Regions from separate parts of the Microbacterium sp. R1 genome, predicted to be linked through region 2. Evidence: predicted binding sites of a transcription regulator. Region 2 holds the regulator's gene; each other region holds the start of a gene.
The links. Region 2 encodes HrcA, which represses chaperone genes, less so after heat shock. Its sites were predicted from a motif close to TTNGCACTCGNNNNNNNCGAGTGCNAA; they were not measured.

Region 1: a site for HrcA is predicted at 1,455-1,481, ahead of groES (co-chaperone GroES). Genes of this name have one in related genera too.
Region 3: a site for HrcA is predicted at 1,791-1,817, ahead of groL (chaperonin GroEL). Genes of this name have one in related genera too.

Annotation. Positions count from the first base shown of each region.
Region 1 covers NZ_JADDUD010000003.1:228,631-231,905, reverse strand. Annotated here, with positions in the region: gene rarD (EamA family transporter RarD) at 1-890, opposite strand, end outside; gene groES (co-chaperone GroES) at 1,073-1,369, opposite strand; gene ILP86_RS14940 (class I SAM-dependent methyltransferase) at 1,534-2,733, shown strand; gene ILP86_RS14935 (hypothetical protein) at 2,741-3,275, opposite strand, start outside.
Region 2 covers NZ_JADDUD010000001.1:2,177,384-2,180,658, reverse strand. Annotated here, with positions in the region: gene ILP86_RS10715 (carboxylesterase/lipase family protein) at 1-1,083, opposite strand, end outside; gene hrcA (heat-inducible transcriptional repressor HrcA) at 1,187-2,218, shown strand; gene dnaJ (molecular chaperone DnaJ) at 2,255-3,275, shown strand, end outside.
Region 3 covers NZ_JADDUD010000001.1:989,611-992,885, forward strand. Annotated here, with positions in the region: gene ILP86_RS05070 (DUF2332 domain-containing protein) at 1-814, shown strand, start outside; gene ILP86_RS05075 (DUF3263 domain-containing protein) at 824-1,081, shown strand; gene ILP86_RS05080 (LytR C-terminal domain-containing protein) at 1,163-1,729, shown strand; gene groL (chaperonin GroEL) at 1,854-3,275, shown strand, end outside.

The sequences.
Region 1 (3,275 bases), on a different contig from region 2:
GCGGCGAGCAGGAGGTCGACCACGAAGACGCCGATCGCGATCCACACGATGATGAAGCCGGCCCAGCGCTCGGCCGGCATCGGCTCGTGCAGCACCAGGACCCCGATGAGGAACTGCATGACGGGGGTGATGAACTGGATCATGCCGATCACCGTGAGGTTGATGCGTCGGGTTCCCGCGGCGAAGAGCAGCAGCGGAACGGCCGTGGCGACACCGGCGAAGGCCAGCAGCAACGCGTGCGCCCACCCGTTCGCGCCCATCGTGATGCCCGACGTGAGCGCGACGATGATCAGCTGCGCCACCGCGATGGGGATCAGCCAGAACGACTCCAGAGTCAGGCCGCTGATCGCATCGACCGCAGGGCCGATCTTCTTCTTGATGAGCCCGTACACGCCGAAGGACGCGGTCAGCGACAGCGCGATCCACGGGAACTGCCGGTAGGCGACGACGATCACGATGACGGCGATCGCCGCGATGGCGATGGCTGCCCACTGCAGTCGGCGGATGCGCTCCTTCAGCACGAAGACACCCAGCAGCACGGTCGTGATCGGGTTGATGAAGTACCCCAGGCTCGTCTCGACGACGTTGCCGCTGAGCGTTCCGATCAGGAACACCTGCCAGTTCACATAGATCAGCAGACCCGCCAGCGCGGTCAACCCCAGCAGCTTCGGCTGGCGGATGATGACGCCGAAGGCCACCCAACCGCGCGTGACGGTGAGCAGCAGGACGCAGAAGACGAAGGAGAGCAGCACCCGCCAGGCCACGACCTCCCACGGACCCGTCGGAACGAGGAGGAGGAAGTAGAGGGGAAGCACGCCCCAGAGGAGGTACGCCCCTCCGGCGTAGGCGACTCCGGCGGTCTGCGTGGCGCGGGTCGTCTCTGGGGTCACCGCACAACCCTATGCCCGCGGCGAGGATGCGGACCGCGACGGCTGAGCCTCCCGGCGGAGTTTGGCAGGAAAGGGATGCACGCTGGCGGACGCAGAAGGGGGCCCGGATGCGAGACGCATCCGGGCCCCCTTCGAGGACCTCACCCTGCCCCTCATGAGAGGCGGGGAACAGGTTCAGCAGATCAGCGGACGACGACCGCCAGGACGTCGCGAGCCGACAGGACGAGGAACTCGTCTGCGCCGAACTTCACCTCGGTGCCGCCGTACTTGCTGTAGAGCACGCGGTCGCCGACGGCGACGTCGAGCGGAACACGGTTGCCGTTGTCGTCGATGCGGCCGGGGCCGACCGCCACGACCTCGCCCTCCTGGGGCTTCTCCTTGGCGGTGTCGGGGATGACCAGGCCACTCGCGGTGGTCTGCTCGGCCTCGACCTGCTTGATGACGATGCGGTCCTCGAGCGGCTTGATGGAAACCGACACGGTCTACCTCTTCTTTCTTGACGCTGACACGAAAGACTTGTTCGCACTCTCAACCCGAGAGTGCTAATCCAGTCTAGGCGCTCGGCTGGCACTCACGCAATGCGAGTGCCAGTGAGCGACGCGGTTCGACTCGAGGCGCGGCCGATTAGGCTGAGACCGTGGAGATGTCCGAGCTGCGCGCCCTGCTCACCCCCGAAGGTCTCGAGCTTCTCGACACGACCGGTCCCATCGAGTCGACCACCGAGGTCGCGCGAGCGGTGTCGCGGCTGCGTGCGGCCGGCCACTCCCCCGACCTCGTGTCCGCCGTCGTCGGGCAGGCGCACCTGCGGTCGAGGGCAGCGACGAAGTTCGGCCCCTTCGCCGCCCGCATGCTCTTCACCAGGGCCGGCCTCGAGCAGGCGACGCGGCTCGGTGTCGCGGCACGGCACGCCCAGCGCATCCGTCAGTCGGGCTTCACCCGTGTAGCCGACCTCGGCTGCGGTATCGGCGGCGATGCGCTCGCCTTCGCCGGAGCCGGACTCCAAGTGCACGCCGTCGACGCCGACGAGGTCACCTCCGCCATCGCGGCATACAACCTGGCGCCGTTCGGCGACGACGCCGCGGTGCGGCACGAGACGGCGGAGGAAGCCCTCTCCAGACTGGACGACGGGGACGCGGTCTGGATGGACCCGGCCAGACGCACCTCCGGGCACAGCGAGACCAGGCGTGTCTCCGCCGACGACTACTCCCCCTCCCTGGACTGGGCGTTCGATGTGGCCGCACGTCGCCCGACCGGCATCAAGCTCGGACCGGCTCACGACCGCGACGCACTGCCCGCCGATGCCGAGGCGCAGTGGGTGAGCGCCGACGGCAGCGTGGTCGAACTCGTCGTGTGGAGCGGATCCCTCGCCCGAGAAGGAGTGCGCCGCGCGGCACTGGTGATCCGCGGCGAGCGCTCGCACGAGCTCATGGCTGCGGCCGACACCGCCGATGAGCCCGTGCGCGAGCTCGGCGCCTTCCTGCACGAGCCGGACGGGGCGGTGATCCGCGCGCGGCTGATCGGAGAGGTCGCCCGCAGTCTCGACGCCGGCATGCTCGACGAACACATCGCCTATCTGACATCCGACGCAGCCCTGACCAGTCCGTTCGTGCAGTCCTTCCGCGTCAGGGAGACGCTTCCGGCGAGCCCCAAGGCGATCAACGCCGCGCTCAAGGCGAACGATGTCGGACGCCTGGAGATCAAGAAACGCGGAGTGGATGTCGATCCCGCCGCCTTCCGGAAGAAGCTCACGCTGCGCGGAGACCAGGACGCGACGCTGATCCTCGTCCGTATCGGCGACCAGCGCCGCGCGATCCTCGCCGACCGGGTGCCCGCGGCGAGCTGACGTCCGCTCAGCCGTCCGGATCGCGGCCCGGCGGTTCGACCACGATGGGGTCACCGGGTGGGGCCTCGACCCGGACGATCTCGCCCGGGCCTCCCTTCCCCGGCGATGCCTCGGTGATGACGAGGTAGGGCGTCTGCCACCTCGTGAACCTCGCCGCGAGAGTCGAGGTGCCGATGAGCGCACCGTCTCCGCCGTCGACGCGGTCGATCCGCGTTTCGAGACCGGACTCGACGGCGGCGGTGGAGGCGGCGCAGGTCATCGCATCGACCGCATCGACGATGAGGCACTTCTCGACGGTGCCCAGATCCGACACGCGGTCCCCGGTCCACACCGGCAAGGTGCGGAAGGAACCGACGATCTCGAGGGACGAGACGAACCCCTCGCCGGCCAGCTCCTCCGCGCGTGACCGCTCCGCACCCGCGAACTGCGACGGTGAAGAAGACGTCATCGGCCAGCGTTCCAGGGTGACGATCGGCTCCCCCGTCGTCGAGAGGAGCATCGAGGCGCTCACCGCCTCCACTCCGCGAGGGGTGTCACCGCTG
Region 2 (3,275 bases):
ACGCAGCATCACGTCCGTGACGAGCTGCCCCAGGATCTCTCCAGCGCCGGCGTCGGGGAACGCGGATCGATAGGCCGCCACCGCACGTCGAGGGATGCGGGAGAGCAGTCGCGCGGCTTGCAGCTTGAACTCTCCGATGCCTGCCAGCACCTCCGGTGGGAACCAGAGCCGATACTCGTCGGTGTTGCTCCCGATGAGTAGCGGCGTGTCGATCTCGCGAAGCACCTCGTGCGGTGACCGGGGAAGGCTCTCGGGGTCGATCGCCAACTGGAACGCCGGAGCCCCGCCGAGGGGAGACGATCCGGCGGATTGAGCTTTCCGTGCGTCCAACAGCTTCTCGGGCGTCAGAGCGGCGAAAGAGACGCGGTCGGCTCGTACTCCGAGTCGCTTCGCGAGTCGAGCCGTCACACGTCCGGCCTTCTTCGGAGTCTGCGCCTGGAGTGGTCCGGACTCGATGATGGCGCGACTGACGAGTGCGCGGGAGTCCGCCCGAGCGAGGAGTCCGGCGACGATGGCTCCACCGGCGGACTCGCCCATCGCCGTTATCCGTGTCGGGTCGCCGCCGAGAGCGGCGACCTCACGGTGCACCCACTCGAGGGCCGCAGCCGCATCGCGCAGGCCGAGGTTCCGTGGGGCGCCCTCCAAGACGGAGAACCCCTCCGAGCCGAGTCGGTAGTTGATCGACACGAAGACGATTCCCGCCTGCGCGAAGACCGCGCCGTCATAGAGCGGAAGAGCGGCGGTGCCGCGTTCGAGCGCGCCGCCGTGGATCCAGAGCAGCACGGGGGCGCCGGAGGCGTCGGACGGAGCCCAGACGTTCGCCGTGAGGATGTCGTCTCCGTCGATCCGCACCGAGCCGAGCAGCTCGCCGATGGCGCCCGCATACGGAACCTGAGGCGGAGTGGGGCCGAACTCCAGTGCGTCGCGCACGCCGTCCCAGGTCGCGACAGGCTGCGGCTCGCGGAACCTGTGCTCGCCGAACGGCGCCATGGCATACGGGATGCCGAGGTAGCGGACGATCCCCGCCTCCTCGACGCCACGAACGATGCCGGTCGACAGCGTGGCATGCGGGGAGGAGGTCATGAGCGTCATCCTAGAGTCGTCGGTCCGCGGTACGGAGAACCCGCAGCTGCACGGGGTAGGATTGGCACTCTGAACGTCCGAGTGCCAGCGGAAGGGAAGGGCGATGGTCACAGAGCGAGGGCTGCAGGTTCTCCGCGCGATCGTGCAGGACTACGTCGAGACCCACGAACCCGTCGGCAGCCGGTCGATCGTCGACAGGCATTCCTTCGGCGTCTCGGCCGCCACGATCCGAAACGACATGGCGCTGCTCGAGGATGAAGAGCTGATCACCGCTCCGCACACCTCGTCGGGAAGGGTTCCCACAGACAAGGGCTACCGCGTCTTCGTGAATCATCTCGCCCAGTTGCGCCCGCTCTCTTCGGCACAGCGCTCGGCGATCGAGTCGTTCCTGGGCGAACCGGCCGATCTCGACGACCTGATGGTGCGCACGGTGCGGGTGCTGACGCAGCTGACGGGTCAGGTCGCGCTCGCACAGTATCCGTCGTTCGCGCGTGCGCACGTGACGCATGTCGAACTGGTGGCCCTGGCACCGAACCGGCTGCTGATCGTGCTGGTCACCGATGCCGGCGGCGTGTCACAGCGGATCGCCCCCCTGCCGGAGATCATCGACGAGTCCGACCTCGCGGTGCTGCGTGCACGCCTGTCGTCGTTGATCACCGGACAGGGCATCGGTGAGGCATCCGACCGTCTTCAGCTGCTGCTCGGGGCGGAGGACAAGCCTCAGGACGCGGTGCTCCGCACGCTCGCCGGCGTCGTCGTCGACGAGCTCGGCAGCTTCCGTCAGGAACGTCTGGTGATGGCGGGGGCGGCCACCCTCGCGCGTCGGGAACAGGACTTCCGCGGGAGCATCCATCCGCTTCTCGAGGCGATCGAGGAGCAGGTGACGCTGCTGCGACTGATGAGCGAGATGGTGACCGACGAGCACGGTCTCGCGGCCAGCATCGGCACAGAGAACGCCCCCTTCGGCCTCGGTGAGGCGTCGATCGTGGCCAGCAACTACGCCGCCCCCAGCGGCACGGCGCGAGTCGGCGTGATGGGGCCGACGCGCATGGACTACCCGAGCAATCTCGCCGCAGCGCGGGCCGTGGCCCGTTACCTGTCGCGGATGCTCGACGAAGACGAGGCCGGCCGCTGACGCGGTCGCCACGAGAACACACGCAGAAAGGCGATTGTGGCGGACCACTATGAGGTTCTCGGGGTGTCCCGGGACGCTTCCACCGATGAGATCAAGAAGGCGTACCGACGCCTTGCCCGGCAGCTGCACCCGGATGTGAACCCCGGGGACGACGCTGCGGAGAAGTTCAAGCTCGTCACCCATGCGTACGACGTCCTCAGCGACGACGAGTCACGCCGCCGCTACGACATGGGCGGCGGAGACGGCGCCGCGGGGAACTTCGGCGGCTTCGGCGGTTTCGGCGACATCTTCGAGACGTTCTTCGGTGCTTCTCAAGGGGGAGGGCGCGGTGCGCGTCCGCGGTCGCGTCGGGAGCGGGGCCAGGACGCCCTCGTCCGGGTCACGCTCGACCTCGGCGACGTCGTGTTCGGGGCGCATCGGGACATCGAGGTCGACACCGCCGTGCTGTGCGAGACGTGTCAGGGGTCGTGCTGTCAGGAGGGTACCTCGCCGGTCACGTGCGACATCTGTGGCGGCTCCGGCCACGTGCAGCGTCAGGTGCGCAGCCTGCTCGGCAACGTGGTCACCTCTCAGCCCTGCGGCACCTGCGAGGGCTACGGCACGACCATCCCGTATCCCTGCGGCACCTGCGGGGGGCAGGGTCGCGTGCGTTCGCGCAGAACGGTGTCGCTCGACATCCCCGCCGGTGTCGAGACGGGGCTCCGCCTGCAGCTTCCCGGTTCCGGTGAGGTCGGCAAGGCGGGCGGACCGAACGGTGACCTGTACGTCGAGGTGACCGTCAACCCGCACGCGGCGTTCAGCCGCGAGGGAGACGACCTGCTCGCGACCCTCGAGGTGTCGATGACCGACGCGATCCTCGGTACCGAGACCAAGATCCAGGCACTCGACGGCGAGGTCGACCTCGAGATCCGTCCCGGAGTGCAGTCCGGTGACGTGCTCACGATCAAGGGACGGGGAATCACCCCGCTCCGCGGCACGCAGCGCGGCGATCTGCGGGTCGGCGTCCAGGTGCTGACCCCGACTCGGCTGGACTCCGCGCAGCGTGCGCTGATCGAGG
Region 3 (3,275 bases), 1.2 Mb from region 2:
GCTCGGCTCCGGACTCGTCGGGTACCCGCAGTGGAGGGACTTCGTGCTCCGCAACGCCGACGCGGTGGTCGCCGAGTGCGCGAACCGCAGCCTCCAGACCAATGAGCCCCTCCGCCTCGCGGCGCTACTGCCCGTGCTGTCGGAGATAGCCGGACCGATCGCGCTGCTCGAGGTCGGAGCGTCGGCGGGGTTGTGCCTGTACCCGGACCGCTATTCGTATCGCTTCATCGCGGCGGATGGATCGGTCAGGAGCGCCCTCGATCCTCTTGACGGACCCTCGACCGTCGTGCTGGAGAGCCGGGTCTCGGGCGCGCTGCCTCCGCTGCGGATGCCGGACGTGGTCTGGCGGGCGGGCGTCGACCTCGCGCCCCTCGATGCGGCGGATGAACGGGATCGGCGCTGGCTGCGTGGGCTCGTGTGGCCGGGAGAGGAGGGGCGGGAGGAGCGCATCGATGCCGCGCTCGAAATCGCGGCATCGGATCCGCCGCTGATCGTCGCCGGCGATGCCCTCGAGGAGATCGATGCGCTCGCCGCGGCGGCGCCGAGCGGGGCGACCCTGGTCGTCACCACGCCGGGTGTGCTGGTCCATATCCCGAGGGCCCGGAGGGAGGCGCTGGTCGCGCGCATCTCCGCTCTGGACGCCCGGTGGGTCACGATCGATCCGCCCGGTGCCCTCGATGTCTGGGAGCCGCCGGTCGAAGGCGACGACTGGCCGGGATTCGTGGTGGCGCTCGACGGACGGGTGCGCGCGGCCGCAGATCCGCTCGGGGGCTGGTGGGAGTGGCGAACGGCTTCGCTGTCTGATGCGTCCTAACCTGGACTCATGCTCGGAGATCTCACGGAGCGCGACCGCACGATCCTCGCCCTGGAGGTCGCTTGGCCACGCCATGGATCGGCCAAGGAAGAGGTCATCCGAGCTCAGCTCGGGATGAGCGCCGCCCGCTACTACCAGCTCCTCGGACGCCTGATCGAGTCGGAGGCCGCCCTGGAATACGACCCCATGCTGGTGCGGAGATTGCGCCGGATCAGGGATTCACGCGCCAGGCAGAGGTCGGCTCGGATACCGGGCTTCGTCGGCTGAAGCGACTCGAGGAAGGCTCTCGGAACGAGCAGTGCCGCGCCGGAGAACGGATTGCCAGGAAGGTGCCGCTAGCATCGAGGAGTGTCCAAGCCCTCCCGCGATCGCTTCGATGACGTTCCCCGTTCCACCGGACGGGTGGGAGCGCATCGCGCCGAAGCTCCGGGGATGAACGGCTGGGTCGTGCTGCTGTGGTCCTTCGTCGCCGCTCTGGTGCTCATCATCGCCGGCATCTTCGGATCGCTCGTGGTCATGGGACGCATCTCGCTCTTCCCCGAGGCCGCTCCCAGCGCCGTTCCCACCCCGGTGGAGACGGGCGTGGTGGACACCTCCATCTCCGTGATGATCCTCAACGGCACGCCGGAGGAAGGGCTCGACACCCAGATGCGCGACCTGCTCATCAACAACGGGTGGGCGTCGGAGAACGTCTTCGCCGGTGACAGCTCCAGCCAGGACTTCGCCACCACGACCGTGTTCTACGTCAACGACGAGGACGAACTCGCGGCGATCGGACTGGCGAACGTGCTCGGTGGAGCGGCCGTGCAGCAGAGCGACTACTACTCGGGTCAGACCGAGGAGGGCAACAAGCAGTTCACAGTGGTCATCGGCCTCGATCGATCGAGCTCAGCCGGCGAGACGCCCACCCCCTGACCTCGGCCGGTGCCGTACCTCCGGCGGCTTGCACTCGAAGGTGTCGAGTGCCAGAATGGCGTTAGCACTCTCTCACTCTGAGTGCTAAACCCAACGTCTACGTCCAGGAGGGACGAAAAAACTCATGGCAAAGATCATTGCTTTCGATGAGGAGGCCCGCCGCGGCCTCGAGCGCGGCCTGAACATCCTCGCCGACGCGGTCAAGGTCACCCTCGGCCCGCGCGGCCGCAACGTCGTTCTCGAGAAGAAGTGGGGCGCCCCCACCATCACCAACGACGGCGTCTCCATCGCCAAGGAGATCGAGCTGGACGACCCGTACGAGAAGATCGGTGCGGAGCTCGTCAAGGAGGTCGCCAAGAAGACCGACGACGTCGCGGGTGACGGCACCACGACCGCCACGGTCCTCGCTCAGGCGCTGGTCCGCGAGGGTCTGCGCAACGTCGCAGCCGGCGCCGACCCCATCTCGCTCAAGCGCGGCATCGAGAAGGCCGTCGCTGCGATCACCGAGGAGCTGCTCGCCAGCGCCAAGGAGATCGACTCGAAGGAGCAGATCGCCGCCACGGCTTCGATCTCCGCCGCTGACCCCGCCATCGGCGAACTGATCGCCGAGGCGATCGACAAGGTCGGCAAGGAGGGCGTCGTCACCGTCGAGGAGTCGCAGACGTTCGGTACCGAGCTCGAGCTCACCGAGGGCATGCGCTTCGACAAGGGCTACCTGAACCCCTACTTCGTCACGGACCCGGAGCGCCAGGAAGCGGTCTTCGAGGACCCGTACATCCTCATCGCGAACCAGAAGGTCTCCAACATCAAGGACCTGCTGCCGATCGTCGACAAGGTGATCCAGGACGGCAAGGAGCTCGTCATCATCGCCGAGGACGTCGAGGGCGAGGCTCTCGCGACGCTCGTGCTGAACAAGCTCAAGGGCATCTTCAAGTCGGTCGCCGTCAAGGCTCCGGGCTTCGGCGACCGCCGCAAGGCGCAGCTGCAGGACATCGCGATCCTCACGGGTGGCCAGGTCATCACCGAAGAGGTGGGCCTCAAGCTCGAGAACGCCACGCTCGACCTGCTGGGTCGTGCGCGCAAGGTCATCGTCACCAAGGACGAGACCACGATCGTCGAGGGTGCGGGCGAGGCCGACCAGATCGAGGGTCGCGTCACGCAGATCCGTCGCGAGATCGAGAACACCGACAGCGACTACGACCGTGAGAAGCTCCAGGAGCGCCTGGCGAAGCTCGCCGGTGGCGTGGCGGTCATCAAGGCCGGTGCCGCGACCGAGGTCGAGCTCAAGGAGCGCAAGCACCGCATCGAGGACGCCGTCCGCAACGCGAAGGCAGCCGTCGAGGAGGGCATCGTCCCCGGTGGTGGCGTCGCGCTCATCCAGTCGGGCACCAAGGCCCTCGACGCTCTCTCGCTCTCGGGCGACGAGGCGACGGGCGCGAACATCGTCCGCGTCGCGATCGAGGCTCCGCTGAAGCAGATCGCCATGAACGCCGGGCTCGAGCCGGGCGTCGTCGCGAACAAGGTGTCCGAGCTCCCCGCGGGCCAG